One region of the Bradyrhizobium sp. IAR9 genome, then DNA from elsewhere that is predicted to be linked to it. Evidence: predicted binding sites of a transcription regulator. Region 1 holds the regulator's gene; each other region holds the start of a gene.
What was found. Region 1 encodes PhoB, which activates phosphate uptake and scavenging genes when phosphate is short. Its sites were predicted from a motif close to TGTCATNNANCTGTCAT; they were not measured.

Region 1 (10,071 bases):
AACCCGGTCGAGAGCGCGGCGGTGGCCGCGGTCGTCGCCGGCATGCCGGATCCGGCGGTGCTGCTCGACCGCGCCGGCCGCGTCATCCATCTCAATGCCGCCGCCGCCCAGCTCGCACCGGCGCTGCGCCGGAACGAGCTGGCCCAGTTCGCGCTGCGCTCGCCCGAGATCATCACGGCGCTGCGCGAGGCGATCGCGACCACCGAGCCGCGGCGCGCCACCTATCTCGACCACGTCCCGGTCGACCGCTGGCTGGAGCTCATGATCACGCCGGTGCCGGTGCCGACCAGCTTCGGCGGCGCCGACAAATGCATGCTGATGACCTTCCACGACCAGACGCCGCTGCGCCGGGTCGAGGAGATGCGCGCCGACTTCGTCGCCAATGCCAGCCACGAGCTGCGCACGCCGCTGGCCGCGCTGTCGGGCTTCATCGACACGCTGCAGGGCCAGGCCAAGGACGATCCCAAGGCGCGCGAGCGCTTCCTCGGCATCATGCACAACCAGGCCACCCGCATGGCGCGCCTGATCGACGACCTGCTGTCGCTGTCGCGGGTCGAGCTGTCGGCCCATGTCCGGCCCGACACCCTGGTCGACCTGCTGCCGATCATCCGCCAGGTCGCCGACGGGCTCGAGCCGCTGGCGCGCGAGCGCCAGGTCGAGGTCGAGATCCATCTGCCCGAGGGACCGGTGATGATCGCGGGCGACCGCGAGGAGCTGCTCCGCCTGTTCGAGAATTTGATCGAGAACGCGCTCAAATACGGTGCCTCCGGCGGACGCGTCATCGTGTCGCTGACCTCAGCCGCAGCCACTGATGGAACTCAGGAAATCCGGATCATGGTCCGCGATTTCGGCCCCGGCATCGCGCCCGAGCACCTGCCGCGGCTGACCGAGCGGTTCTACCGGGTCGACGTCGGCGACAGTCGCTCGCAGGGCGGCACCGGGCTCGGATTATCGCTGGTGAAACACATTCTTAACCGCCATCGCGGCCGGCTTTTGATCGAAAGCGTGCCCCGGCAGGGCGCCACTTTTACCGCCTGTTTTCCCCAGGCTAAGACTTTAGTTTAAGCCTGAAACACCAGCGATTTCAATCGCTTGAGTGTGTCATCCGACTGTCACGAAACCTTCGTAAAAGCACAGCCGACCGCTCCTAAAGGGGCGGCGCGGGGAGCGCGATCGGGCGCGGTTGGCGCTTCGCTCCCCTGTATGGAGACCAGCATGAATTTCATCAAAACCATGGTCGCTGCCGGCTTGCTCGCCGCATCGACGACGGTGGCCTTCGCTGCCGACATCACGGGTGCCGGTGCCACCTTCCCGTTCCCGATCTATTCCAAATGGGCTGACGCCTACAAGAAGGAGACCGGCAACGGTCTGAACTACCAGTCGATCGGCTCCGGCGGCGGCATCAAGCAGATCCAGGCCAAGACCGTGACCTTCGGCGCCAGCGACGCGCCGCTCAAGGCCGAGCAGCTCGAGAAGGACGGCCTCGTCCAGTGGCCGATGGTGATGGGCGCCATCGTCCCCGTCGTCAACCTCGAGGGCGTGAAGCCCGGCGAGATGGTGTTCGACGGCGAGACGCTCGCCAGCATCTATCTCGGCAAGATCACCAAGTGGGACGACGCCGCGATCAAGAAGCTCAATCCGAACGTGAAGCTGCCCTCGGACGCCATCACCGTGGTCCGCCGCTCGGACGGTTCGGGCACCACCTTCAACTTCACCAACTACCTCTCCAAGGCCAGCGCGGACTGGAAGAGCAAGGTCGGTGAGGGCACCGCGGTCGAGTGGCCGGTCGGCGTCGGCGCCAAGGGCAATGAAGGCGTGTCGGGCAACATCAGCCAGACCAAGAACTCGATCGGCTATGTCGAGTACGCCTATGCCAAGCAGAACAAGCTGACCTACACCGGTCTCGTCAACAAGGCCGGCAAGCCGGTGCAGCCGACCGTCGAAGCCTTCCAGGCGGCCGCCTCCAACGCCGACTGGGCCAAGGCGCCCGGCTACTACGTCATCCTGACCGACCAGCCCGGCGAGAAGTCCTGGCCGATCACCGCGGCGACCTTCATCCTCATGCACAAGGACGCCACCGACAAGGCGGCCTCGCAGGAAGCCATCAAGTTCTTCCGCTGGGCCTTCAAGAGCGGCGGCAAGGCGGCTGAAGAGCTCGACTACATCCCGATGCCCGAAGGCGTCGTGACCCTGATCGAGAAGACCTGGGCTGCCGAGATCAAGAGCTAAGTAGGGCTCTCGCGTCCCGGACGCGGCGCGGCCCTGGCGATACGAAGCATCGTCCAGCGTGCCGCTCCGCGAGGGCCGGGACCCGCAAGACTTCCGCTCCGGATCGGTCATGCCGTGTCCGGAGCGCGAGACCGACAAAAAGACTGACAACAAGCGTATATTATCGGGCACAGGGGATCGGCGTGGCAGAAATGGCCGTTCAGAGCGATGTAATCGACGACGCCGGACCGTATGACCGCGCCAAGGCCTTGAGCGCGTTCAAGCTCGGCGACGTCACCTTCTACTGGATCACGCGGTTGTCCGCGATCTCGGTGCTCCTCATTCTCGGTGGCATCATCGTCTCGCTGATCGTCGGCGCGTTCCCGGCGATGAAGGAATACGGCTTCTCCTTCCTGTGGACGCAGCGCTGGGCGCCGTCGGCCGATCCGCCCGTGCTCGGCGCGCTCGGGCCGATGTACGGCACGCTCGTCACCTCCTTCATCGCGATGCTGATCGCCATTCCCGTCGGTCTCGGCATTGCGATCTTCCTCACCGAGCTCTGCCCGCAATGGCTGCGCCGCCCGATCGGCATGGCGATCGAGCTGCTCGCCGGCATTCCCTCGATCATCTACGGCATGTGGGGCTTCTTCGTGCTGGGCCCGTTCCTGGCCAACACCTTCCAGCCCTTCATGATCAGGATCTTTGACGGCGTGCCCGTGCTGGGCGCGATCTTCGCAGGTCCGCCGTCCTATCTCAGCACGTTCAACGCCGCGCTGATCCTCGCCATCATGGTGCTGCCCTTCATCACCTCGATCTCGGTCGACGTGTTCAAGACGGTGCCGCCGGTGCTGAAGGAGGCCGCCTACGGCGTCGGCTGCACCACCTGGGAAGTCGTCCGCAGCGTGGTGATCCCCTACACCCGCGTCGGCATCATCGGGGGCGTCATGCTGGCGCTGGGCCGCGCGCTCGGCGAGACCATGGCGGTGACCTTCATCATCGGCAATTCGTTCCGCATCTCCTCATCGATCTTCGCGCCGGGCACCACGATCTCGGCGGCGATCGCATCCGAGTTCGCCGAGAGCGACGGCCTGCACCAGTCCGGCCTGATCCTGCTCGGCCTCTTGCTGTTCGTGCTGACGTTCTTCGTGCTGGCCGCAGCGCGGCTGATGCTGATGCGGCTGGACAAGAAGGCGGGGAAGTAACGTCATGGCGCTCAATCCGATCTATTCGCGTCGTCGCCGCAAGGACATCGTCATCCGCGGGCTCTGCTTCGCCGCGGCCGCCTTCGGCGTCACCTGGCTCGCGCTGATCCTGGTCACGCTGCTCTTCAACGGCCTGGCCGGCCTCAATCTTCAGATCTTCGTCGCGGATACGCCGCCGCCCGGTTCGACCGAAGGCGGCCTGCGCAACGCGATCGTCGGTTCGATCATCATGACGTTGATCGGCGTCGGCATCGGCGCGCCGCTCGGCCTGTTCGCCGGCACCTACCTTGCCGAATACGGCCGCAACGACAAGCTGACCTCGGTGATCCGCTTCATCAACGACATCCTGCTCTCGGCGCCTTCGATCATCATCGGCCTGTTCATCTATGGCGCGGTGGTGGTGCCGATGCGTGGCTTCTCCGCGATCGCGGGCGCGCTCGCGCTCGCCGTCATCGTGATCCCGGTCGTGCTGCGCACCACCGAGGACATGCTGCTGCTGGTGCCGAATCCCCTGCGCGAGGCGGCCTCGGCGCTCGGCCTGCCGCGCTCGCTGGTGATCAAGCGTATCGCCTATCGTGCGGCCCGGTCGGGCCTCATCACCGGCGTGCTGCTCGCCACCGCCCGCGTCGCCGGCGAGACCGCGCCGCTGCTCTTCACCGCGCTGTCGAACCAGTTCTTCAGCCTCGGCCTGAACAAGACGATGGCCAACCTGCCGGTTACCATCAACAACTTCGTCCAGAGCCCCTACGCCTATTGGAAGCAGCTCGCCTGGAGCGGCGCGCTGCTGATCACGCTCACCGTGCTTGCCCTGAACATTGGCGCGCGCATCCTCGGCGCCGAGAGGACTGCAAAATGACCGACCTGTCCGTATCCATGAGTTCCAACGCTCATCTGGCCTCGCAGCCGCTGCCGGAAGCCCCGGCCAAGGTGACGGTGCGCAATCTCAATTTCTATTACGGCGAGCACCACGCGCTGAAGAACATCAACCTGACGCTGGGCGCCAACCGCGTCACGGCGTTCATCGGCCCGTCGGGCTGCGGCAAGTCGACCCTGCTGCGCATCTTCAACCGGATGTACGACCTCTATCCGGGCCAGCGCGCCACCGGCCAGCTCATGCTGGACCAGACCAACGTCCTCGACCCCAGGCTCGACCTCAATCTGCTGCGCGCCCGGGTCGGCATGGTGTTCCAGAAGCCGACGCCATTCCCGATGACGATCTACGAGAACATCGCCTTCGGCATCCGCCTCTATGAGAAGATCTCGAAGTCCGAGATGGACGACCGCGTCGAGAAGGCGCTGCGCGGCGGCGCGCTGTGGAACGAGGTCAAGGACAAGCTCAACGCCTCCGGCCTGTCGCTCTCCGGCGGCCAGCAGCAGCGCCTGTGCATCGCCCGCACCGTCGCGGTGCGCCCTGAAGTGATTTTGTTCGACGAGCCCTGCTCGGCGCTCGATCCGATCTCGACCGCCAAGGTCGAGGAGCTGATCCAGGAACTGTCCGAGAACTACACGATCGCGATCGTCACCCACAACATGCAGCAGGCGGCGCGCGTCTCCGACAAGACCGCCTTCATGTATCTCGGCGAGCTGATCGAGTTCGACGACACCAGCAAGATCTTCACGTCGCCGAGCGACCGGCGCACGCAGGATTACATCACCGGCCGGTTCGGCTGAGGAGACGCGACATGGGTACTGAACATACCGCAAAGGCTTTCGACACCGACCTCCAGGAGCTCACCCGCCTGGTCGCCGAGATGGGCGGCATCGCCGAGCGCATGATCGTCGATTCCGTCGACGCGCTGATCCGCCGCGACGTCGCGCTCGGCCAGCGCGTCGTCACCATCGACGCCGAGCTCGACGCGCTGCAGAAGCGCATCGAGGAACGCGCGGTGCTCACCATCGCCCGCCGGCAGCCGATGGCGGTGGATCTGCGCGAGATCGTCGGCGCCATGCGCGTTGCGACCGACCTCGAGCGCATCGGCGATCTCGCCAAGAACATGGGCAAGCGCGTCGCCGCGCTGGAGACCGACTTCCATCCGCTGAAGCTGTTCCGCGGCCTGGAGCACATGACCGACCTCGTGCAGCAGCAGGTCAAGTCGGTGCTGGACGCCTATGCCGCGCATGACCTGCCGGCGGCGATGGCGGTGTGGAAGGGCGACGAGGAGGTCGACGCGATCTGCACCTCGCTGTTCCGCGAGCTCCTCACCTACATGATGGAGGATCCGCGCAACATCTCGTTCTGCATCCATCTGATGTTCTGCGCCAAGAACATCGAGCGGATCGGCGACCACGCCACCAACATCGCCGAGACCGTGTTCTACATGATCGAGGGCCAGGCGATCACCGACAAGCGGCCGAAGGGCGACATGACCACCTTCGCCACGACGGTCCCGAATACCTGAAGACTTGAAGGAGCGACGACCCGATGGGCGCACGCATTATGGTGGTTGAGGACGAGGAAGCTCTCACCGAGCTGCTTCGCTACAACCTCGAAGGCGACGGCTATGACGTCGAGACGGTCATGCGCGGCGACGACGCCGACACCCGCCTCAAGGAGCACATCCCGGACCTGATCGTGCTCGACTGGATGCTGCCGGGCCTGTCGGGCATCGAGCTGTGCCGCCGCCTGCGCACCCGGCCCGACACCAAGCAGCTGCCGATCATCATGCTCACCGCGCGCGGCGAGGAGAGCGAGCGGGTGCGGGGGCTTGCGACCGGCGCCGACGACTACATCGTCAAGCCGTTCTCGGTGCCGGAGCTTTTGGCGCGCGTGAAGGGCCTGCTGCGGCGCGCCAGTCCTGAGCGGCTCGCGACGGTGCTGGCCTATGGCGACATCGAGCTCGACCGCGACAAGCGCCGCGTGGCGCGCTCGGGCCGGCCGATCGATCTCGGCCCGACCGAATATCGCCTGCTGGAGTTCTTCCTGGAGCATCCCGGCCGCGTGTTCTCGCGCGAGCAGCTGCTCGACAGCGTCTGGGGTCGCGACATCTACATCGATGAGCGCACCGTCGACGTCCATATCGGCCGCTTGCGCAAGCTGCTCAATCTCGGCCGCGAGCAGGATCCGATCCGCACCGTCCGCGGCGCCGGCTACGCGCTCGACGACCGCTTCGCGAAGGCGGAGCAGACGTAAGGTTTGCTGGCGTTGGCTTTGGCGGGCTGCCGCCGCATTCTCCGGTGTCGTCCCTGCGAAAGCAGGGACCCATAACCACAGGCGGTGGTTTGGCGAAGACCCGGAGTGACCATCTCGCGCGACAACTGCGCCTTGTGGTTATGGATCCCCGCGTTCGCGGGGATGACACCGAGTTGGTTGAGCCGTCATCGTGTGACGGCTGCCGTCTTGGCGATCAGAGAATTCCGCGAACTCAGCGCGGACCCGGCTTCGCCGGCGCGCGCCGGCGATCCGCCGCCGGCTGATACGCCACGCGCGAGTGCTGGGCGCAGTAGGGCAGGCCGGACAGTGCCTTGCCGCCGCAGAAGAAGAAATCCGGGCTCGAGGGATCGCCGACCGGCCAGTGGCAGGTCGCCTCGTTCAGCTCGAGCAGCGACAGCCGCTGGCCCATCGGCACCACGTTGTCGTAGGTGACGGGTTCAGCCTCCACCTCGACCTCGAAGGCCTGCGCCAGCGCGGTGTTGCCGCGCGCGATGGGGCGGGTCACCCGCATCATGTGCTGCGCGGGACGCGCCTTGCGCGGCCGGGGCGCTGCCGATGAAGGGCTCTTGGCGCGGCCGGACAGACCCAGCCTGTGCACTTTGCCGATCACGGCATTGCGGGTCACATTGCCGAGCTCAGCTGCGATCTGGCTGGCCGAAAGTCCGGCCTCCCAGAGCTTTTTCAGCTGCTCGACGCGATCGTCGGACCAGGTCAAAACCGTCATTGCACCCTTTCCCTCGCTACGCGCCAGCCATCCTGGGGCCTCGCAGCGATTGCCTAAGCCTTCAAAAACCCGTGCCGTCAGAATCCCTTAAGGCTCGCCGGGCGCGTGACTGACGCCCGAACGTTTACGCCGGTACAAGAGGACTCTTGGGATCAGAACCGCTGCACGAGATGTCGTATCTGACAATCCAAACGCTACAATATGGCGTGACTCCCGCGCAAGAGTCCGCCGACTCGCTTCCACATGTTCCGTGGTGAAAACCCGCAAAATCGGCACCGCAAGACTACGGATTCAGCGTTTCCTGAGGCTTTCCGGGCGGCATTGACACCCGTCTTGCCAAGCATAAGATAGTCCCGCGTGCCGCCCTTAAAAGGCGGCACGTTTCGTTTTCCGGGCCGGTCGATGGTGCGTTGCGCAATGCACGCGTCACACCGTCCGCAACATTCAAGTGACATCATGACTAACAGCGCAGCGCCGCATTTGCTCCCCGTTTTCGCCAGAGCCGACCTCGGCTTCGAGCGCGGCGAAGGCTGCTGGCTGATCGCGACCAATGGCGATCGCTATCTCGATTTCACCTCGGGCGTGGCTGTGAATGCGCTCGGCCATTGCCACCCGCATCTGATCAAGGCGCTGCAGGAGCAGGCGACCAAGCTCTGGCACATGTCGAACCTGTTCCAGAGCCCGGACGGCGAGAAGCTCGCGAGCCGGCTTTGCAACGAAAGCTTTGCCGACTTCGTGTTCTTCTGCAATTCGGGCGCCGAAGCGCTGGAAGGTGTGATCAAGCTGGTCCGCCATCATCACTTCTCCAAGGGGCATCCGGAACGTTATCGCATCATCACCTTCGAAGGCGCCTTCCACGGCCGCACGCTGGCAACGCTCGCCGCGACCGGCTCTGCAAAATATCTCGAAGGCTTCGGTCCGCCCATGGAAGGCTTCGACCAGGTGCCGCATGGCGATATCGAGGCCGTCAAGAAGGCGATCGGCCCGCACACCGCCGGCATCCTGATCGAGCCGATCCAGGGCGAGGGCGGCGTGCGCTCGGCAACGCCGACCTTCCTCAAGGCGTTGCGCCAGCTTTGCGACGAGAAGGGCCTGCTGCTGGCCTTCGACGAGGTGCAGACCGGCATGGGCCGCAGCGGCGATCTGTTCGCCTATCGGCGCACCGGCGTCACGCCTGACGTGATGTCGCTGGCAAAGGCGCTCGGCGGCGGCTTCCCGATCGGCGCTGTGCTGGCGACCGCGGATGCGGCAGCCGGCATGGGGCCCGGCTCGCACGGCTCGACCTTCGGCGGCAATCCGCTGGCGATCTCCGCGGCCAATGCGGTGCTCGACGTCATGCTCCAGCCCGGCTTCTTCGACCACGTGCAGAAGATGTCGCTGCTGCTGAAGCAGAAGCTCGCCTCCGTGATCGACCGTCATGGCGATGTCGTCAGCGAAGTGCGCGGCGAGGGCCTTCTGATCGGCATCAAGGCCGTGGTGCCCTCCGGCGATCTCGTCGCGGCGCTGCGCAATGAAAAACTGCTCACGGTCGGGGCCGGCGACAATGTCGTGCGTTTCCTGCCACCGCTGATCGTGACCGAAGCCGAGATCGAGGACAGCGTCGGGCGGTTAGAGCGCGCCTGCGCCGCGATCTCGTCCAGCCAGACCAAGCGGGCGGCAAGCTGATGAGCAAGTCCCCGAAGCACTTCCTGGATATCAACGAGCTGCCGCTGTCGGAGCTCAAGACCATGCTCGCGGCGTCCTCCGCCATGAAGGCGAAGCAGAAGGCGCAGCAGCCGGTGCGGCCGCTCGAAGGCAAGACGCTGGCGATGATCTTCGAGCGCCCGTCGACCCGGACACGCGTGTCGTTCGACGTCGCGATGCGTCAGCTCGGCGGCGAGCCCATCATGCTCACCGGTGCCGAGATGCAGCTCGGCCGCGGTGAGACCATCGCCGACACCGCGCGCGTGCTGTCGCGCTATGTCGATGCCATCATGATCCGTATTCTCAACCATGACGCGCTGCTGGAGCTTGCGGCCAACGCGACGGTGCCCGTCATCAACGGCCTGACGCGGCGCTCGCACCCCTGCCAGGTGATGGCCGATCTCATGACCTATGAGGAGCATCGCGGCCCGATCGAGGGCAAGACGGTGGCCTGGACCGGCGACGACAATAATGTGCTGGCGTCCTGGGCTCACGCCGCCGAGCGCTTCAAGTTTCAGCTCAATGTCGCGACGCCGCCGGAGCTCGCGCCGAAAAAAGTGATGCGCGACTTCATCAAGGCGACCGGCGCGCCGATCATGCTCGGCACCGATCCGGAAGCCGCCGTGCGCGGCGCCGACTGTGTCGTCACCGACACCTGGGTGTCGATGGGCGACAAGGAAGGCGAGCACCGCCACAACGTGCTTAAGCCCTATCAGGTCAACGGCAAGCTGATGTCGCTGGCCAAGCCCGATGCGCTGTTCATGCACTGCCTGCCCGCCCATCGCGGCGAGGAAGTCACCGACGACGTGATCGACGGTCCGCAATCGGTCGTGTTCGATGAGGCCGAAAACCGCCTGCACGCGCAGAAGGGCATCCTGGCCTGGTGCTTCGATGCGGTGAAGTAAGGGCGCTGCAAGCCCGACGGCCGCCTCACACACAACTGTCGTCCCTGCGAACGCAGGGACCCATACCGCGGAATCTCTCTTGTGGCGGGCTGGCGGAGGCGAGCGGTCTTCGCCAAACCGCATCCTGTGGTTATGGGCCCCGGAGCTGCGCTTACGGTTGTCCGGGACGACATCGAATTTGCCGCAACGTTGTGCAAC
Region 2 (10,071 bases), on a different contig from region 1:
CACCTCGTCCTCGACCGATTCGATGGTCGAGAAGCGGGTACGCACGCGTCCGGCAAAAAGATCGTCCAGTTGGCGCAAGCGCGGGATCGAGCGGTCGATCACGGTGACTTCGGCACCGAGGCCTGCGGCCATGCGCGCCGCCTGCGTTCCGACCACGCCGCCGCCGAGCACGACGACGCGCGCCGGCTGCACGCCGGGCACGCCGCCCAGCAACAGGCCGCGGCCGCCGGCCGAGCGCTTGAGCGCGGCGCCGGCGGCCTCGATGGCGAGTCGGCCGGCGACTTCGCTCATCGGGGCGAGCAGCGGGAGGTGACCGTTCGCGTCCGTGACGGTTTCATAGGCGATCGCGGTGCAGCCGGAGGCAAGCAGGCCCTTGGCCTGCTCCGGATCCGGCGCAAGATGAAGATAAGTGAACAGGATCTGGCCGTCCCGGAGCTGGGCCCATTCGCTCTTCTGCGGCTCCTTTACCTTCACGATCATGTCGGACCTGGCAAAGATGTCGCGGGCGCTCTCGGCAATGGTGGCCCCTGCCCGCCGATACACCTCGTCGGATGCGCCGATGCCGCCGCCGGCGCCGGTCTCGACCGTGACCTGGTGCCCGGCCGCGACATATTCACGGACGGCGCCCGGGGTGAGCCCGACGCGATATTCCTGCACCTTGATCTCCTTGGGCACACCGATGCGCATCTTCCGGCTCCTTTGCCAACGCCTTGATTCTGTTCCTCATCGTAGCGACGGGGCCGGTTTGGTTTCGTGCAAATATCCGCTAGTTTCGGCAGGCGCGCGCCGGTTTCCGGCGCCAAGCTGCCCTTTCACGCTGGAAACGAAACATTGGCCCTCGACCGGAAAGACCTCGCGATCCTCGCGGAACTCACGACCAATGCGCGTGCCAGCCACACCGAGCTTGCCAACAAGGTCGGGCTCTCCAGCACGGCGCTGGCCCGGCGGCAGAAGGCTCTGGAGGACGAGGGCTACATCCAGGCCTACCAGGCCGCACTCGATCTCGCCCAGTTCGGCCTCACCATCACCGTGTTGGTCCGCATCGCGCTGGAAAGCCAGAGCGACGACGCGTTGAAGGCGTTCGAGGCGGAGGTGGTGAAATGCCCTTCCGTCGTGCGCTGCTTCCTGATGTCGGGAACCGACGACTACATCCTGATCGTGCTTGCCCGCGACATCCAGGATTTCGAGCGCATCCACCGCACCGAGCTGTCCCGCCTGCCGCGCGTCGCGCGCGTGCAATCGAGCTTTGCCCTGCGCGAAATCGTCAACCGCGCGGTGCCGACGGTGGTATTCGGCGAAGTGAAGCGCTGACCTCGTCTATCCGGTCGGGGGAATCGGTCTGGAACCAAGCAACGCGTCATCCGTTGGGCGCTATCGGCCAGCGGCGGCAGCGCATTCTTGCGTCACTTCCACTATTTGTCCAGCTCGGCCTTTCCGCAAGGAATTAGGATATGGCCGACACTACGATCCCCGAGCGCATTCTGATCAACCTCGTCGTCAATGGCGAAAGGCGCGCGCTTCAGGTCGTGCCGTGGACCACGCTTCTCGATGCGCTGCGTGACCGCCTGGAGTTGACCGGCACCAAGAAAGGCTGCGATCACGGCCAATGCGGCGCTTGCACCCTGCTGGTCGACGGAAGACGGGTCAATTCCTGCCTGACCCTCGCGGTCATGAAGGATGGCGCCGAGATCACGACGATCGAAGGCTTGGCCAGGGACGGCACGTTGCATCCCCTGCAACAAGCCTTCATCGACCACGATGCCTTCCAGTGCGGCTATTGCACGCCGGGACAGATTTGCTCTGCCGCGGGCTTGTTGGCCGAAGGTCGGGCGCGCGATGCCGACGAGATCCGGGAGTTGATGAGCGGAAATCTTTGTCGCTGCGGCGCATATCCCAACATCGTGGCTGCGATCGAGCAGGCGATGAGCCGGTCATGAATAATTTTCAGTATTCCCGCGCCAACGATGTCGCCGACGCGATCCGCCTTCTGGCCGCCGATCCTGGCGCAAAACTGATTGCCGGCGGGACCAATCTGATCGACCTGATGAAGGAGAACGTCGAACGCCCCTCGCGGCTGATCGACATCTCCCGCCTGCCGCTCCGCAACGTCGAGGAGACACCCGATCAGGGGCTGCGCATCGGCGCCCTGGTGCCGAATTCGGACCTTGCTTACCATCCGTTGATCGAACAGCGCTATCCCCTGCTCGCCAGCGCCATCCTCGCCGGCGCCTCCGCGCAATTGCGCAACATGGCTTCGGTCGGCGGCAATCTGATGCAGCGAACGCGTTGCGCCTATTTCTATGATACGACCACCCCTTGTAACAAGCGAGAGCCCGGCAGCGGCTGCTCGGCGATCGACGGTCTCAACCGCAACCACGCGATCCTAGGCGCCAGCAATTCCTGCATCGCGACCAACCCATCCGACATGAGCGTGGCGCTGGCCGCGCTCGGCGCGCTGGTGCACATCGCAGGCCCCACCGGTGAGCGCACCATCGCGCTGACAGATTTCCATCGGCTTCCAGGCGACAAACCTCACGTCGATACCAATCTCAGCACCGGCGAGATCATCACCGCGATCGGGCTGCCGCCGCGCGGCTTTGCCCGGAACTACAGCTATCTGAAGATCCGTGACCGGCTGTCGTACGCCTTTGCCTTGGTCTCGGTCGCGGCTGCGCTCGAACTGGAGGGCAACGCAATCAGCGAAGCGCGCCTGGCACTCGGCGGTGTGGCTCACAAGCCGTGGCGCAGGCTCGAAGCTGAAGCGGCGTTGCGCGGCCAGGCGGCAACGCCGGATCATTTTGGACGCGCTGCCGATCTGCTGCTGCAGGGAGCGGTCGCTGGTTCGCACAACGGCTTCAAGCTCGAACTCGCACGCCGGGCCGTCGTGCGTACGCTGATGCAGGCCGCAAGCGGCACACCACAGTCACAAGCTCACAAGAAGATCGCGTGAGGGACCGATGAACGGCTATGTCGGAACACCAACGTCCCGCGTCGATGGCCGGGCCAAAGTCACTGGCGCCGCCAAATATGCCGGCGAATTCGCGGCAGACGGCCTCCTCCATGGCTTCATCGTCGATGCCACGGTTCCGCGCGGGCGCATCGCTCGGCTCGACACCAGCGACGCGCTGAAGGTGAAGGGCGTGGTCGACGTGCTCACGCATACGCATCGCGTGGCCCTCGCCGACAAGGATGAGGCCTGGAAGGACGAGGTGGCGCCGGAGAAGGGTTCACCCTTCCGCCCGCTTTACGACGACAGGGTCAAGTTCAACGGTCAGCCAATCGCGCTCGTCATCGCGGAGGACTGGGAAACTGCCAAATTCGCGGCAACGCGCGTGCGTGTCGAATACGAGCAGGAGGCGTTTGCGACCGATCTCGAAACCGAACGCGGCACATCCGCCAAGGTGGACCAGCCGCACAAGCCGCGCGGCGACGCCGCAGCGGCGCTGGCTGGGGCAGCGGTTCGCCATGAGGCCGACTACGTCCTCCCGACCGAGCACCACAACCCGATGGAGCTCTATGCGACGACAGCGGTCTGGGACGGCAGCGGCAGCCTCACGGTCTACGACAAGACGCAGGGCGTCCAGAACGTCCATAAATATCTCTGCGGCGTGTTCGACATGAAGCCGGAGGACATCCGCGTGGTCTCGCCCTATGTCGGCGGCGCCTTCGGCTCCGGCCTGCGGCCGCAGCACCAGGTGGTGCTGGCAACGCTTGCCGCCCTCGCGCTGAAGCGATCCGTTCGTGTCGTATTGACGCGGCAGCAGATGTATGGGCTCGGCTACCGGCCGATGACCATCCAGCGCGTCGCGCTCGGCGCAAAGTCGGACGGCACGCTCGATGCGGTCACGCACGAAGCCATTGCCGTCACCTCGCGCTACGAGGATTTCTCACGCAATGACACCGGCTGGGCGCAGCAGCTCTACAAGAGCCCCAACAGTCGCCTCTCCCACAAGCTCGTCCACCTGGACGTCCCCACCCCCTGCGACATGCGTGCGCCGGGCGCGGCAACGGGCGTCTGCGCACTCGAATGCGCCATGGACGAGCTGGCCGTCGCACTCAAGCTCGATCCGATCGAGCTGCGCCTGAAGTGCTACTCGGATCGCGACCAGAAGACCTGCCCTTCACCAGCAAGCAACTGCGCGAATGTTACGCCCGTGGCGCGGAAGCCTTCGGCTGGGCTCGCCGCAATCCCGCGCCGCGTGCGATGCGCGATGGCAAGGACCTGGTCGGCTGGGGCATGGCGACAGGGGTGTGGGAGGCGCTGCAGATGCCGGTCGCCGTGCGCATCGTGCTGACCGCCAACGGCCACGCCGAGGTATCCTGCGCCGCGTCCGATATCGGCACCGGCACCTACACCATCATGGCGCAGGTCGCGGCCGACGCCCTCGGGCTGCCGATCGGGAATATCGACGTGAAGCTTGCCGATTCAACCCTGCCCCAAGCGCCCGTCGAGGGCGGCTCCTGGATGGCCGCTTCGAGCGCACATGCGGTCTTGGGAGCGGCCGAGGACATTCGCCAGGAGCTCGCGCGTCTGGCCAAGGCGATACCTGACTCGCCACTTGGCGGCCTCAATGCATCGGAAATGGTTCTTGTTGACGGCACGATTTCCAAGGCCGGCGACAAGAGCCGCGCTGTCTCGATCGCCGATGTGATGCGTCACGGCAAGCTCGAGCGGATCGAGAAGCAGAAGCTCAACCAGTTCGCGGAGGACAAGTCGCACGCCCGCAACACGCATTCGGCTGTCTTCGCCGAGGTGAAGGTCGACGAGGAACTCGGCGTCATTCGGGTCACGCGAGTCGTGAGCGCCGTCGCGGCCGGGCGGATCCTGAATACCAAGACAGGCCGCAGCCAGATCATGGGCAGCGTGGTCTGGGGGATCGGAATGGCGCTGCACGAGGAGACGGTCATGGACCACCGCTTCGGCCGCATCATGAACGCGAACATCGCCGAGTACCACATCCCGGTGAATGCCGATATTCACGACATCGACGTCATCTTCGTCGACGAGCCGGACGACCGAATCAACAAGCTCGGCGTCAAGGGTCTCGGCGAGATCGGCATCGTGGGCGTGCCTGCGGCAATCGCGAACGCCGTCTATCATGCCACCGGCAAGCGTGTCCGGCACTTCCCGATCACGCTGGACAAGCTGCTCGGCTGACCTGCCTTGTCATCCGAGCCATGCCTGGATCGGGTCAGTGTCATCCAGCTGTCATCGAATGTGTCGATGAGCTGTGTCTCTGGCACATTCAGGACCCGACATGGACTATTTCAAGCGCTTCAACTTCCTGTTCGCCGCACCAGTGTTCGACGCCGACGATCTCGAAGGCGTCCGCTTCAACCAGATCATCGAGGAGATCCAGCGCTCCGGCTTCGAGGTGGTCCGGGCGCGCAAGCTCGAGGATGCCGAGATGGCGGTGCAGACCGACGCCGCGATCGGCTGCATGGTGGTGGACTGGGGCAAGAAGGGCCTGGAGGGCAAGACCTCGGCGCTGATCAATTTGATGCGCCGCCGCGGCCTCGATTTCCCGATCATCCTCCTGATCCGGCGCAAGCGCTTCGAGGACCTGCCGGTCGAGGTGCTCGATTTCATCGACGGCTATGTCTTCCTGTCCGAGGAAACGCCGACCTTCATCGCCAAGAATCTAATCAGCCGGCTCAAGCAATATGCCGAAACGTTGAAGACGCCGTTCTTTGGCGCGCTGGTCGACTATGCCGAGGAAGGCAACCAGCTCTGGACCTGCCCGGGGCACAATGGCGGCGTATTCTACAACCGCAGCCCGATCGGCCGGGTCTTCGTCGAGCACCTCGGCGAATCCGTATTCCGGGACGACCTCGACAATTCCGTGCTCGATCTCGGCGACCTCCTCACCCATGAAGGGCCTGCCCTCAAAGCGCAGAAGGAAGCCGCGCAGATTTTTGGCGCGGAGAAGACCTATTTCGTGCTCAACGGCACCTCGACCTCGAACAAGGTCGCGCTCGGCGCCCTCGTCACCGACGGCGACCTCGTGCTGTTCGACCGCAACAACCACAAGGCTGCCCATCACGGCGCCCTGATGATCAACGGCGGCGTCCCGGTTTACGTGCCGACCATCCGCAACGCCTGGGGCCTGATCGGCCCGATGCGCTGGGACGTGCTGGACGAGAAGACCTTGCGCGAGGCGATCCGCAATCACCCGCTGGTCACGGACAAGGAGGCCTGGCGCAAGGAGCGGCCGTTCCGCGTCGCCGTCGTCGAACAGTGCACCTATGATGGGACGATCCACAGCGCCGAGATGATCCTGAAGCGCATCGGCCATCTGTGCGAGTACATCCTGTTCGACGAAGCCTGGGCCGGCTTCATGAAATTCCACCCGCTCTATGCCGGCCGTTTCGCCATGGGGCTGGCGAACCTTCCGCCGGAAGCACCGGGCATCATCGCGACGCAATCGACCCACAAGCAGCTTGCGAGCTTCTCGCAGGCCTCCCAGATCCACATCAAGGACCGCCACATCCGCGGCCAGAAGCGACGCGTCGAGCACCGCCGTTTCAACGAAAGCTTCATGCAGCACGCCTCCACGTCACCCTTCTATCCGCTGTTCGCCTCGCTCGACGTCGGTGCGCAGATGATGAAGGGCCGCTCCGGCGAAGTGCTGTGGGACGACACGATCCGCCTCGGCATCGAGCTGCGCAAGAAGATCCGCGCGATGCGCAGGGAGTTCGAAGAGAAGGAGCAGAATCCGGACCGGCGCTGGTTCTTCGAACCCTTCGTTCCCGACCGCGTCGCCATTCCCGATGTCGGCCGCCCGGGCGCCGTCCACAACGTCGCCTGGGAAACCCTCTCCACCGATGAGCTCGCCACCAACGCCGCGCTGTGGCAGCTCTCGCCCGATACCAACTGGCACGGCTTCCCCGGCATGGCCGAGGGGTTTGCCATGACAGATCCGAACAAGCTGACGCTGCTCACCCCCGGCTTCGACCGCTCAGGCGCCTATGCCGAGCACGGCATCCCCGCCCCCGTCGTGGCGCAATATTTGCGCGAGAACCGCATCGTCCCCGAGAAGAACGACCTCAACTCCCTGCTCTTCCTGCTGACCCCCGGCGTCGAGGCGAGCAAGGCCGGCACGCTGATCTCCGGCCTTGTCGCCTTCAAGAAGCTCCACGATGACAACGCGCTGCTGGCCGACGTCATTCCAGAATTCTACCAGCGGCGGCAGGCACGCTATGCCGGCGTGCGCTTACGCGACCTCTGCGGCGAGATGCACCGGTTCTTCCGCGCCGCCGACGTCAGCGCGCTCCAGGCCCGGCAGTTCATGCCCGAGCACATGCCTGAGATCGCGATGTCGCCTCGCGATGCCGCGCGCTATCTGTTCAAGAACGATGTCGACTATTTGCCGATCGAGGCCATCGCGGGCCGCATCGCGACCACGCCCTTCGTGGTCTATCCGCCCGGCATCGCCACCATCGTGCCCGGCGAGCGGCTGACGGAACGGGCCAAGCCCATGGTCGATTATCTCAAGATGTTCGAAACCTGTTTCAACACGTTTCCGGGCTTCGACGTCGAGATCCAGGGCGTCTACAAGGAGATCGATGCCCAGGGGCGCATCGGGCTCTATACTTACGTCGTTGCCGAGTAGGTGCGAATGAACGAAACAGCTGCGCGCGCGAGCGACGAAGCCGTCCTGGTCAGGCCGTCACGCGACAGCGATGTCGAGGCGATGCTGGCGATCTACCGCCATCACGTCCGCAGCGGCGTGACGCGCGACATCGAGGGAACCGGTGCGCCCGAGCCGGACGATCTGCGCGACCGGCGCAAGAACCTCAGGCAGACCCGCCTGCCGCATCTGGTCGCGACGTTTCGCGGCGAGGTGGTCGGCTATGCCTATGCCGTGCTGTTCCGCAAGCGCCCGGCCTATCGCTACACGGCCAAGCACTCGATCTACGTCCACCACGAGCAGCTCGGCCGCGGGGTCGGACGGCTGCTGCTGCACGAGTTGATCGATGCTTGTGCGGCGGCCGGCTTCCGCCAGATGATCGGCTATATCGACGCCGACAACGCGCCCTCGCTGGCGCTGCACGAGAAGTTCGGCTTCGCGCGCGCCGGCCTGCTTTGCGGCGTGGCCTATCGCCACGGCCGCTGGTCCGACACCGTCATGGTGCAGCGTTCGCTCGGCGCGGGGACCACGGCGCCCCCACCCGTCGTGGCGCCGGGCCGGTAGACCTCAGGACGGAAAGTCGGCCGCTCTCACATGGATGCGGTCGGCATGCAGCGACCAGTGATGCAGGGCCTGGTCCTTGCAGAACCTGGCCTTCGCCCGCTCCCTGGCCTCGTCCTCGTCGGAGGCGTCGATTTCCAGCGTACCCTGGCAAATCTCGCTCTGCCGGCCGTACTCGCCGAGCACATCTTTCATGAACTTGACGACATAGGTTGACATGGGACCTCCCTGCTGCCCCGGCCGCACTCTAATCCCATTTAAGCCGGACCGGGGAAGGAGATTTTGACGCGGATCAAGGACCGGCAAGGTTCCCGCCGCCCATCCGGGCGGCAGTCCGCCCTCATGTGGTGATGTCGAGAAGCGACTCTGTCGTTTCCGCGTAAGCCTGAATGACTTTCGCATTGGCAATGAAGCTGTACTTGGCAGCCGCCAGTTGAACGAATTCGCCGGCGATATCGACATTCGGCGCTGCGACCAGCCCATCCTGGTTTGCGAAGGAAGCGCTTGGGTCGGATTGCGCGGTATAGCTCGGCGATACCGTCGACACCTTCGCGATCGTGCCGCCCGGCGTTTGGTCGACCTGGTCGACGCGCAATGGCACGTAAGCCGCAGGAAACGTCGGAGCAATGCCCGGACTGCCTGTAACGGCCGACGGGCTCGACCCGCCCGACCCCGGCAGCGGGCCGGTCGTTTGAACATTCGCGATGTTGCTCGCGGCCACGTTCACGCGCAAACTCGCCGCCGAAAGTCCGGATGTCGCAATCGAAAATATGCTCATGGACTTTCAACTACAGGACAAGTGATACGCGTTCACTTACCCGCTCGATAAGATGCGGCGCTTTGCCTTTCCGTCGTGGTAACCAATGATCGGAGCGCGCCGAGCCTTCGCGCCCTACCCCGGCGTCACGCCAAAAGCCTGCTTGAAGCGCTCCGCATAACGCGGCCAGACCTCGGAATTGATGATGCGCGGCGGGCGCTTGCCGTCGAGCGTGTCCAGCACCTGCTCGGCCGCGATCCGCCCCATGTTCTGGCGCGCTTCGATGGTCACTCCCGCGGTGTGCGGGCTCGCCAGCACGTTGTCGAACTGGAGCAGCGGATGCTCCGGCGGTGGCGGCTCCTTGGACCAGACGTCGAGGCCGGCACCGGCGATGCGCTTGTCGCGCAGGGCCTGGAGCAGCGCATCCTCGTCATGGATGAAGCCGCGCGCCGTGGTGATGAAATACGCATGCGGCTGCATCAGCCCGAACTCGCGCGTGCTGATCATGTTGCGGCTGCCCTTGTCGAGCGGACAGGAGATCGAAACGAAATCGGCGCGGCGCAACAGCTCGTCGAGCTCGACCTTCTCTCCGCCTCGCTCGGCCATCACCTCGGCCGACAAATACGGGTCGTAGGCCAGCACCTTCATGCCGAGCAGGCCCTTGCACAGCGCGGCGATGCGGCGGCCGACATTGCCGAGGCCGATGATGCCGACGGTCTTGTGCTCGACCTCGTTGCCGACCAGATCATTGCGGTTGACGTCGCGCTCGCGGCGCAGGCGGCGGTCGGACTGGATGATGCGCTTGGACAAGGTCAGCATCATCGCCAGCGCGTGCTCGGCAACCGAATGGGCATTGCCGCCGGACTGGTTGACGACCAGCACGCCCGCATCCGTGCAGGCCTCGACGTCGACAGGGTCGAAGCCCGCGCCATTGCTGGAGACCAGCAGCAGGTTCGGCGTCCGCTTCAGGAAGGTGGCATCGACGTGGAAATGCGGGGCGAGCTCGTCCCGGGCGGCTCCGATCTGGTAAACGTGCGCCGCATTCAGGATCGGTGCGTAGACATCTTCGGGACTCCCGTTCCCGATGCGGTCGAGCCGGACGTCGGGCCGCGCCTTCAGGAT
Region 3 (10,071 bases), on a different contig from region 1:
AAGGCCAGTGGCACGCGCAGGCCCGGCGGACACCAGATTCCAGGCGTCGGTCAGCGGCAGCACGCCGTCGGCGGCGAGGCGGAACGCGGCGAGCAGCTGCGCGGGATAATAATAGTCAGACGCCAGCACCGAGCAGAGCCCCTTGGCGATCATGTCGGAGGCCTTCGTCCAGCCGGTGTGGCTGCCGCCGCGCACGACGTTGGGCGCGCCGTAGACGATGGCGTCGCCGTGGCTTGCCGCCGCCCGCGCCGTCTCCTCGTTGATCGGAAACTCCGCGATGTCAGCGCCGAGATCGCGAAACTCCTGGCGCATCGCCGGCGTCGCATCATCGTGCGAGAGCATCCGCACCTCGGCCGCGCGCGCCGCGGCGGCCAGACGCGCAACCGAAGCCGGCACCTCGTCGGCGCGCGAGACCACGCGTTCGACCAGCCGGTCGAATTCCTCAGCTGACAGCCCGGTGCGCTCCACCATGCGGTTGCGCTTGCGCGGCTTGGCCATGTCGGCGACGGTGCCGTCCATGTGGTCGTTGAAAGCGAACAGGTCGACCCGGCCTTCGTTGAGCCACTCGCTGATCTCGGCCTCGGCATCGAGATTGTAGGTCTCGTGCCGCAGATGGAAGCGTGTGTCGGCGGCGAATTGCGGACGCTGCCGCTCGATGGCCTCCATCAGACCGCGCGCGTTGTCGGCGCTGCGCAGGCCCGGCTCCCACGAACAGGTCGTGGCGTGAAAGACGGTGGTGATGCCGTTGCTGATCGCCTGACGGTCGCTATCGGCGAGCGCGACATCGATCGGGAAGTCGACCCCGGCGCGCGGCATCATCTGCCGCTCGAAGGCATCGCCGTGCAGGTCGACGATGCCGGGTAGCACCAGCAGGTTGCGCGCATCGATGATCAGCCGCGACCGGCCCCGTGAGGCATCGACCTGCGCGATGTCCTTTCCCGACACCGCCAATGACGTTTCGACAAGCTCGGCGCCGATCAGGGCCCGGCCGCCTTCAAGGAAAATGTCTGTCACGCGACCGCGTTTCGTTTGCTGGTAAGGGATCTGGTCTGGGGAGTCGCTCGTGCTTCGTATGTCGCGAGAAAATCTTCAATCCCGAGCTTGCGGAAATCGGGCAGCGCTTCGCGCAATTTGTCGTGATCCCAGTCCCACCAGGCGAGCTTCGCGAGCCGTCCGGCGATCTCCTCGGAGAATCGCCGCCGCACGATGCGGGCGGGATTGCCGGCGACGATGGTGTAGGCCGGCACGTCCTTGGTGACGATGGCGCCGGCCGCGATCACCGCGCCGGTGCCGATGTTGCGGCCCGGCAGCACGATCGCGCCGTGGCCGATCCAGACGTCGTGGCCGATATGGACGTGGTGCTGCCGCCGCCAGTCGAAGAACTCGGCATCGTCGCTCTCGCCTTCGAAGTAGGCGCTGGAGCGATAGGTGAAATGCGCCTGGGTCGCGCGGTGCATCGGGTGATTGCCGGGATTGACGCGCGTCATCGCCGCGATCGAGCAGAATTTTCCGATGGTGGTGTAGGTGATCTGGGAATCGTTCACGACATAAGAGTAATCGCCCATCGCGACGTCGTGCAGGATGGTGCGCGCGCCGACCTCGGTATAGGCGCCGAGCCTGGTCTCGTGCAGCTTGGCCGAGGGGTCGACGGTCGGCTGGACCGAGAGAATCTTGGCGGCCATGTTGCATCCGAAGCGCGAGGGCGGGCGTTCCTCTTCGAGCGGCTTGATGACGATGTCATGACACGGCGATGACAGGGGATGAGCTGTGTAGGATCGCCGCACCGCAACGCCCGTGTCACACAAGTGTCAAGCGCGGGCGTTAGCGGTTGGCTCCAGCTAATCTGGAGTCCCGCATGCTGGTGGTGGAAGGTCTGACGTGTCGCTTCGGCGCGAAAGCCGCGGTGGACGACGCTTCGTTTCAAATCTCCCCCGGCGGCTTCGTCGGTGTGATCGGACGGTCCGGCGCCGGCAAGTCGACGCTGCTGCGAACCATCAATCGTCTCGCGACGCCGACGCAGGGCCGCATCCTGTTTGACGGCATCGACGTCACCGCGCTGCGCGGCAAGGAGCTACGGCAGTGGCGGGCGCGGTCGGCCATGATCTTCCAGCAGTTCAACCTGGTCGGCCGGCTCGATGTCCTCACCAACGTTCTGATGGGGCGCTTGGCGACGATGCCGGCCTGGCGCTCGCTGTCGCAAGTGTGGCCCGAGCAGGACAAGGCGCTGGCCATGTCGGCGCTCGAACAGTTCGACATCGCATCGCTCGCCGCCCAGCGTGCCGACCAGCTCTCCGGCGGCCAGCAGCAGCGCGTCGCGATCGCGCGTGCGCTGGTGCAGCAGCCCGACATCATCCTTGCCGACGAGCCGATCGCATCGCTCGATCCGCGCAACACCAAGATCGTGATGGATGCGCTGCTGCGCATCAACAAGCATTTCGGCATCACCGTGCTCTGCAATTTGCATTCGCTGGATCTCGCCCGCAGCTATTGCGATCGCCTGATCGGCATGGCGGCGGGCCGTGTGGTGTTCGACGGCGCGCCGTCCGCGCTGACCGAGCACGTTGCGCGTGAGCTCTATGATCTCGAAGCCGCCGACGTCATGGGTGGCACGCCTGTCCCGGCGCCCGAGGGCGTGCCGGCGCTCGGAACCGCAGCGGCCGCCTGAGCCGCGCCACCTGTTTTGTTGCCAGTTTTGCGTCCACCGACCCCAACGGATGAAGAGGGTATCATGATCACTCGCAGATTAATTCTTGCCGGCGCCGCCGCGCTCGCGTTCACCGCCTCCGCCTCCGCCGACGATTGGAAGGCGAAATATCCTGAACTGACCTTTGCGGTCGTCCCGGCCGAGAACGCCTCCGGCGTCACCGAGCGCTGGGCGCCGTTCGTGAACTATCTCTCCAAGGAACTGGGCGTGAAGGTCACGCTGCGCATCGCCAACGACTACGCCGCCGTCATCGAGGGCCAGCGCGCCGGCAACATCCACATCGCCAGCTACGGCTCGGCCTCGTTCGCCCGCGCCCGTCTGACCGGCGTCAAGTCCGACGCCTTCGCCAACGACATCAATGCCGACGGCTCGACCGGCTATTACTCGGTGTTCTTCGTCAAGGCGAGCAGCGCCTACAAGAAGGTCGACGATCTCAAGGGCAAGAATCTCGGCCTCGTCGATCCGAACTCGACCTCCGGCAACAATGTGCCGCGCTTCGAGCTGGACAAGATGGGCATCCCCGATGCCGACGGCTATTTCGGCAAGGTCGTCTTCACCGGCAGCCACGAGAACGCAATGCTGGCGCTGTCGCAGGGCACGGTCGACGTTGCCGCCAACCAGTGGACCAGCGACGACGATTCCACGCTGGCGCAGATGCTGACCAAGGGCATGCTGAAGAATGCCGACGGCTCGGCGATGAAGAAGGACGACTTCCGCATCATCCACAAGTCGGCGCCGATCATCAACGGCCCCTATGCCTACAATTCCGACCTGCCGGAAGATGCCAAGGCCGCCATCGCGAAGGCGTTCTTCGACGCGCCGGCCAAGGACAAGGCCGCGTTCGACCGCCTCTCCGACGGTCAGAAGAAGGGCTTTCATCCCGCCACCACCAAGGACTGGGATGGCACGATCGAGCTGATCAAGTTCGTCGATGCGCTGCGTAAGAAGAAGGCGTCCTGATCTCAGGGCGATGCAACTGGAGCCGGGTCCCTGGACCCGGCTCTTTCTTTGACGGAACTCATCTCAGGCCGATGACAACAGCGGTTTCGATCCTCCCCGAACAGCAGCTTGCCGTGCTCAACGCCGCTTATCGCCAGGCGGTCGGGCGCAGGCGGCTCCGCCTGCTGTTGGGGATCGCGGTCTTCGCCGCCGCGCTGGTTCTCGCGGGAATCGGCGCGGAAGTGAATCTGCGCACGCTGTTCACCTATTTCGGCAATTTCATCAGCTATTTCGATCGCATCCTCACGCTCGACAACGGCCAGCGCGTCTGGACCGATGTCGGCGAATGGCTCTGGGGCTGGCGCAAATGGCTGAAAATGCTCGGCGAGACGCTGCTGATCTCCTATGTCGGCACGCTGATCGGCGCGACCTTGGCATTTTGCCTGAACTTCTTCGCGGCTGAAAACACCTCGCCCGCCCCCTGGCTGCGCTTCGTCGTCCGGCGCCTGCTCGAGTTCGCCCGCACCGTTCCGGGCATCGTCTTCGCGCTGATCTTCGTGATCGCCTTCGGGCTCGGACCGATGGCGGGTGTGCTCGCGATCGCGATCCACTCCACCGGCGCGCTCGGAAAGCTGTTCTCGGAAATCGTCGAGAACGCCGACATGAAGCCGGTCGAAGGCATCCGCTCGACCGGCGCGAGCTGGCTGTCCTGCATGCGGTTCGCCGTCGTGCCGCAGGTGACCGCGGGTTATGCGAGCTACGCGCTGCTGCGCTTCGAGATCAACGTCCGTGAAGCCTCCGTGATGGGCTTCGTCGGTGCCGGCGGCATCGGCCAGGAACTCGTCGTCGCGATCCGCAAATTCTACTATTCGGACGTCAGCGCGATCCTGCTGACCATCATCGTCACCGTCTTCATCATCGATATCAGCACCGGTTGGCTGCGCGGCCGCCTGTTCGGCAAGGAGGCGCGGACGTGACGAGGCGGCAAGCGGTCGACACGCGAGAGCTTCGCGCGCGCTATCCGGATGTGTTCGACCGACCCGCCTCGGCGCGGCTTGCCACACCCGCGATGATCGTCGCGGCGTTCGCGATCCTCGTTTACGGCCTGGTCGATCTCGACTTCTCGCCGTCGCGCTTCTTCGCAGGTCTCAGCCAGCTCGGCTGGATCACCTTGATGATGATCCCGCCCGATCCCGGCTCGTCGCTGCCGATCTATCTGAAGGCGCTCGGCGAGACGCTGTCGATCGCGCTGCTCGGCACGACGCTGGCCGCAATCTTCTCGCTTCCGGTCAGCCTGCTCGCGGCGCGCAACGTGGTGCCGTCGAAGCTGTTGCGCTTTCCTGTCCGCCGTGTCCTGGATTCGATCCGCGGCGTCGACACGCTGATCTGGGCGCTGGTGTGGATCAACGTCGTCGGGCTCGGCCCGTTCGCCGGCGTGCTCGCCATTGCGGTGTCGGATTTCGGCGCCTTCGGAAAGCTGTTCTCGGAGGCGATCGAGGGCGCCGACCAGAAGCAGGTCGAGGGCATCCGCGCCTCCGGCGGCAGCCCGCTGCACGAGATCCGCTTTGGGCTGTTGCCGCAGGTGCTGCCCGTGATCGCCGGGCAGGTGCTCTATTTCATCGAATCCAACACCCGCTCGGCCACCATCATCGGCATCGTCGGCGCCGGCGGCATCGGCCTGCAGCTCGCCGAGCAGATCCGCGTGCTGGAATGGCAGAAGGTGTCGTTCCTGATCCTGATGATCCTGGTCGCGGTCGCCGCGATCGATTTCATCTCGGGCAAGCTGCGCTTTGCGATCATTGGGCGAAGGGCCGTGGCCTGAGCAATGGTGCCGTAGGGTGGGCAAAGCGCAGCGTGCCCACGGCTCTGAATGATCGAGAAAGATCGTGGGCACGGCGCGAAGTGCGCCTTTGCCCACCCTACGGCTCCGGTTTCTTGGAGAGAGCCCTACGACTCCACCAGAAACTCCACCCGTTCCGCGGCGAAGCGCGAATGCTTGGTCATCAGCGGCTTGCCGTCGAGATCGTGGTCGGTGGCATCGACCACTAGGATCGGCCGTCCGAGCGCGAGATCGAGCCGGGCCGCGTCGGTTGCGTCGACGATGCCGGCGGTGATCCGGGTCGCGCCGCGGCGATAGTCGCGCACCCCATAATGCTCCAGCAGCTTCGTCATCGAGCGCGTCGCCGCGAACACGGCACCGGCGCCGGGAAACAATTCCGCGGACAGCCAGGTGGTGGAGACGCAAATCGGCGTGCGGTCGGCAAGGCGAATCGCCTCGATCCGCACCAAGGGCGCGCCGGCCTTCAGGCCGAGCTCGCGCGCCAGCTCGCGGGTCGCGACATCGGCGGTCGCCTCGATCAACTGACCGCGCGGCTCGCGGCCACCGGCGCCGACGATCTCGGAGAAGCGCGTACGCGAGCGCAGGGGATAAGCGAGCTTCTGCGCCTCGACATAGGTTCCGCTGCCGCGCTCGGCGCGCACCAGGCCGCGCTCGGCAAGCGCTGCCAGCGCGCGCCGCACGGTGTGGCGATTCACCCGATAGGTTTCGGCGATCTCCATCTCGCCCGGCAATTTGTCGCCGGCCGCAAAGCGGCCGTCGGCGATGCCGCGCTCGATGCCGTCGGCAACGAGGCGCCATAGCGCGACGCCGGACGACGCAGTGTCTTGCATGCTCATATCGCCGGCCAGCCTAGCCCAGAAATCACAGCTTTGTCACGAAACAGTCATGGCGCTCCCGTATGAAGTTGTCTATTATCATAGACAACTTCAGCGCGGCAAGTTCTGTCAAAGGTTCGGTGAATCAGGTGACCCTGCACAACAACCAGCAAGCCCAGCGCCAGGCCGCCATGGCCGTGCTGGCGCACGCGGAGGCGGGCGAGATCGCCGCCCGCCTCCGCAACTTGGCGCTCCCGGCCCATCAGGATCTGCGAGCGCCCGAAAACGGTCTCGTCATGCTGCGCGGCCGGGTCGGCGGCGACGGCGCGCCGTTCAATCTCGGTGAAGCCACGGTGTCGCGCGCCGCGGTGCGGCTTGCGAGCGGCGAGGTCGGATTCGGCTACACGCTCGGGCGCGACGGCGAGAAAGCGCGGCTGATCGCTTTGTGCGACGCCCTGGTGCAGTCGAGGGATTTTGGCGGAGTGGTGGAGCGGGACGTTATCGCCCCGTTGCGTGAGCAGCTTATGGCTGGCCGCGCGCAGGCGGCGGCCGAGACCGCTGCGACGAAGGTTGATTTCTACACCATGGTGCGCGGTGAGGGGTGAGATCATGACCACGATTGCGGAACTGCCGCCGGGCTTCGCCGACAAGGTGCTGTCGGCGCAATCGACCTTTCGCTCGGTCATGGACGCGATGGCGCGGCCGGGCTCGGTCCAGCGCATCGTACCGGGGGCGGGGACGCCCGACAGGATGATGCGCGGCACGGCCGCGATCGCGCTGACGCTGTTCGACCACGACACGCCGCTCTGGCTCGACGCGCGGCTGGCGGAGAGCCCGAACGTGGTGAAATGGCTGAAGTTTCACACCGGCGCGCCCGTGGTGCAGGATTCCTCGATCGCGAGTTTTGCGCTGATCAGCGACGGCGGTGCGCTGCCGCCGCTCGAACGCTTCGCGCTCGGAACCAGCGAATATCCGGATCGGTCCACCACGGTGATCCTGCAGGTCGATAGCCTCGACTCCGGACGGAGCTTCGAGCTGCGCGGCCCCGGCATCGACGGCGCCGCCATGCTCAATGCGTCGATCAAGCCGTTCGATCTGTTCGAGCGTATGCACATCAACGAGGCGCTGTTTCCGCGCGGCATCGATGTGGTGCTGGTGGCCGATGACGCCGTGGTCGCGATCCCCCGCACCACGCGAATCGTGAGCAAGGGAAGCTAGAAGCATGTATGTCGCAGTCAAAGGCGGCGAACGCGCCATCGAGAACGCCCATCGCCTGCTCGCAGACAAGCGGCGCGGCGACCAAGGCGTTCCGGAGGTCACGCTCGACCAGATCTCGGAGCAGCTTGGCCTCGCCGTGGACCGCGTCATGAGCGAAGGCTCGCTCTATGACCGCGAGCTCGCGGCCCTCGCGATCAAGCAGGCGCGCGGCGATCTGATCGAGGCGATCTTCCTGGTTCGCGCCTTCCGCGCCACGATGCCGCGTTTCGGCGCGAGCGAGCCGGTCGACACCGGCGCGATGCGCGTGCAGCGGCGGGTGTCCTCGACCTTCAAGGACATTCCCGGCGGGCAGATCCTCGGGCCGACCTTCGACTACACCCATCGCCTGCTCGATCCCGCGCTCGCCGAAGGCTTCGTGCCGGAGGCGCCGGCAACGGCGGAAGCCTCGACGGTGCCGACGCCGCGCGTGACCGACATCCTCGGCCGCGACGGACTGATCGAATCCTCTCCGCAGGCCGAGGACGGCGCCAGCGTCGGCGACCTCACCCGCGAGCCGCTGAATTTTCCTGCGGACCGTGATTTGCGCCTGCAGAATCTCGCACGCGGTGACGAAGGATTCTTGCTGGCGATGGGCTATTCCACCCAGCGTGGCTATGGCCGCAACCATCCCTTCGCCGGCGAGATCCGCTTCGGCGAGGTCGAGGTGGAATTTTTGGCGGAAGACGTCGGCTTCGCCGTGCCGCTCGGCTCGATCGAGCTCACCGAGTGCCAGATGGTCAACCAGTTCAAGGGCTCCGCGACGGAAGCGCCGTGCTTCACCCGCGGCTATGGCCTCGCCTTCGGCCAGAGCGAGCGCAAGACCATGTCGATGGCCCTGGTCGACCGCGCGCTGCGTGCCCGCGAGCTCGGCGAGGAGGCACTCGCCCCCGCGCAAGATGAAGAATTCGTGATGTCGCATTCGGACAACGTCCAGGCCACCGGCTTCGTCGAGCATCTGAAGCTGCCGCATTATGTCGACTTCCAGTCCGAGCTCGGCCTGCTCCGCAAGCTGCGCAAGGAATTCACTGACGCCCAGGCGCCTGATGCCATGAAGGAGGCCGCGGAATGAACGCGCCCGCCTACAATTTCGCCTATCTCGACGAGCAGACCAAGCGGATGATCCGCCGCGCGATCCTGAAGGCGATCGCCATTCCCGGCTATCAGGTGCCGTTCGCCAGCCGCGAGATGCCGATGCCCTATGGCTGGGGCACCGGCGGCGTGCAGGTGACCGCTGCGATCCTCGGTCCCGCCGACGTGCTGAAGGTGATCGACCAGGGCTCCGACGACACCACCAACGCGATCTCGATCCGGAAATTCTTCGCCAAGACCGCGGGCGTTGCCACGACGACCGCAACTGACGAAGCGACGGTGATCCAGACCCGCCACCGCATCCCCGAGGCGACGCTGCACGCAAACCAGGTGCTGGTCTATCAGGTGCCGATCCCGGAGCCGCTGCGTTTCCTCGAGCCGCGCGAGACCGAGACGCGGCGCATGCACGCGCTGGCCGAATACGGCCTGATGCATGTGAAGCTCTATGAGGACATCGCCCGCTTCGGCCACATCGCCACCGCCTACGCCTATCCGGTCAAGGTCAATGCGCGCTACGTGATGGATCCGTCGCCGACGCCGAAATTCGACAATCCCAAGATGGACAATTGCCCGGCGTTGCAATTGTTCGGCGCCGGCCGCGAGAAGCGCATCTATGCGATCCCGCCTTACACGAAGGTGGTGTCGCTCGATTTCGAGGATCATCCGTTCGAGCCCTATCGCTTCAACGCGCCCTGCGCGCTGTGCGGCGCGGAGAATTCCTATCTCGACGAGATCGTCACCGACGACAAGGGCGGACGGATGTTCGTGTGCTCGGACACCGACTATTGCGAGAGCCGCCAGGCCGCCGGTCATCACGGCAGCCTCAGCGCCGCGCCGTACAAGGAGAAGGCGCAAGGAGGCACCAATGGTTGATCACGCGGCGCTCGAAAACGATCAGCCGCTGCTGGTCGCGACCTCCCTCAGCAAATCTTTCGGCCGTATCGCCGCGTGCCGTGACGTCTCCTTCGCGCTGTATCCAGGCGAAGTGCTGGCGATCGTCGGCGAATCAGGTTCGGGCAAGTCGACGCTGCTGCAGCTGCTGTCGGGCCAGCTCGCAGCCAGCGGCGGCCATGTGTCCTATCGGATGCGCGACGGTGTCGCCCGCGATCTCGCCACGCTCGGCGAAGCCGAGCGGCGCTTCCTGTATCGTACCGACTGGGGTTTTGTGCATCAGGATCCTGCGCAGGGCCTGCGCATGGCGGTCTCGGCCGGCGCCAATGTCGGCGAGCGGCTGATGGCGGTGGGTTGGAATCACTATGGCCGCATCCGCGAGACCGCGTCCGACTGGCTCACCCGCGTCGAGATCGACACCGCCCGCATCGACGATGCACCGCGGACCTATTCCGGCGGCATGCGCCAGCGTCTCCAGATCGCGCGCAACCTCGTCACCGAGCCGCGGTTGGTGTTCATGGACGAGCCGACCGGCG

Region 2: a site for PhoB is predicted at 5,197-5,213, ahead of GGD67_RS28335 (Orn/Lys/Arg decarboxylase N-terminal domain-containing protein). Genes of this name have one in related genera too.
Region 3: a site for PhoB is predicted at 6,354-6,370, ahead of phnF (phosphonate metabolism transcriptional regulator PhnF). Genes of this name have one in related genera too.

What each region holds. Positions count from the first base shown of each region.
Region 1 covers NZ_JACBZW010000023.1:45,833-55,903, forward strand. Annotated here, with positions in the region: gene GGD67_RS37685 (ATP-binding protein) at 1-1,065, shown strand, start outside; gene pstS (phosphate ABC transporter substrate-binding protein PstS) at 1,216-2,229, shown strand; gene pstC (phosphate ABC transporter permease subunit PstC) at 2,421-3,410, shown strand; gene pstA (phosphate ABC transporter permease PstA) at 3,415-4,266, shown strand; gene pstB (phosphate ABC transporter ATP-binding protein PstB) at 4,263-5,081, shown strand; gene phoU (phosphate signaling complex protein PhoU) at 5,093-5,809, shown strand; gene phoB (phosphate regulon transcriptional regulator PhoB) at 5,833-6,540, shown strand; gene GGD67_RS37720 (GcrA family cell cycle regulator) at 6,773-7,285, opposite strand; gene GGD67_RS37725 (aspartate aminotransferase family protein) at 7,742-8,950, shown strand; gene argF (ornithine carbamoyltransferase) at 8,950-9,873, shown strand.
Region 2 covers NZ_JACBZW010000012.1:227,971-238,041, reverse strand. Annotated here, with positions in the region: gene ald (alanine dehydrogenase) at 1-687, opposite strand, end outside; gene GGD67_RS28355 (Lrp/AsnC family transcriptional regulator) at 832-1,311, shown strand; gene GGD67_RS28350 ((2Fe-2S)-binding protein) at 1,452-1,937, shown strand; gene GGD67_RS28345 (xanthine dehydrogenase family protein subunit M) at 1,934-2,950, shown strand; partial or broken gene GGD67_RS28340 (xanthine dehydrogenase family protein molybdopterin-binding subunit) at 2,958-5,158, shown strand; gene GGD67_RS28335 (Orn/Lys/Arg decarboxylase N-terminal domain-containing protein) at 5,259-7,613, shown strand; gene GGD67_RS28330 (GNAT family N-acetyltransferase) at 7,620-8,195, shown strand; gene GGD67_RS28325 (hypothetical protein) at 8,199-8,411, opposite strand; gene GGD67_RS28320 (flagellar basal body rod protein FlgC) at 8,533-8,970, opposite strand; gene GGD67_RS28315 (hydroxyacid dehydrogenase) at 9,085-10,071, opposite strand, start outside.
Region 3 covers NZ_JACBZW010000015.1:102,808-112,878, forward strand. Annotated here, with positions in the region: gene GGD67_RS31570 (alpha-D-ribose 1-methylphosphonate 5-triphosphate diphosphatase) at 1-1,014, opposite strand, end outside; gene GGD67_RS31575 (chloramphenicol acetyltransferase) at 1,011-1,682, opposite strand; gene phnC (phosphonate ABC transporter ATP-binding protein) at 1,856-2,665, shown strand; gene phnD (phosphonate ABC transporter substrate-binding protein) at 2,729-3,664, shown strand; gene phnE (phosphonate ABC transporter, permease protein PhnE) at 3,736-4,620, shown strand; gene phnE (phosphonate ABC transporter, permease protein PhnE) at 4,617-5,465, shown strand; gene phnF (phosphonate metabolism transcriptional regulator PhnF) at 5,591-6,319, opposite strand; gene phnG (phosphonate C-P lyase system protein PhnG) at 6,439-6,903, shown strand; gene phnH (phosphonate C-P lyase system protein PhnH) at 6,908-7,516, shown strand; gene GGD67_RS31615 (carbon-phosphorus lyase complex subunit PhnI) at 7,521-8,624, shown strand; gene GGD67_RS31620 (alpha-D-ribose 1-methylphosphonate 5-phosphate C-P-lyase PhnJ) at 8,621-9,517, shown strand; gene phnK (phosphonate C-P lyase system protein PhnK) at 9,510-10,071, shown strand, end outside.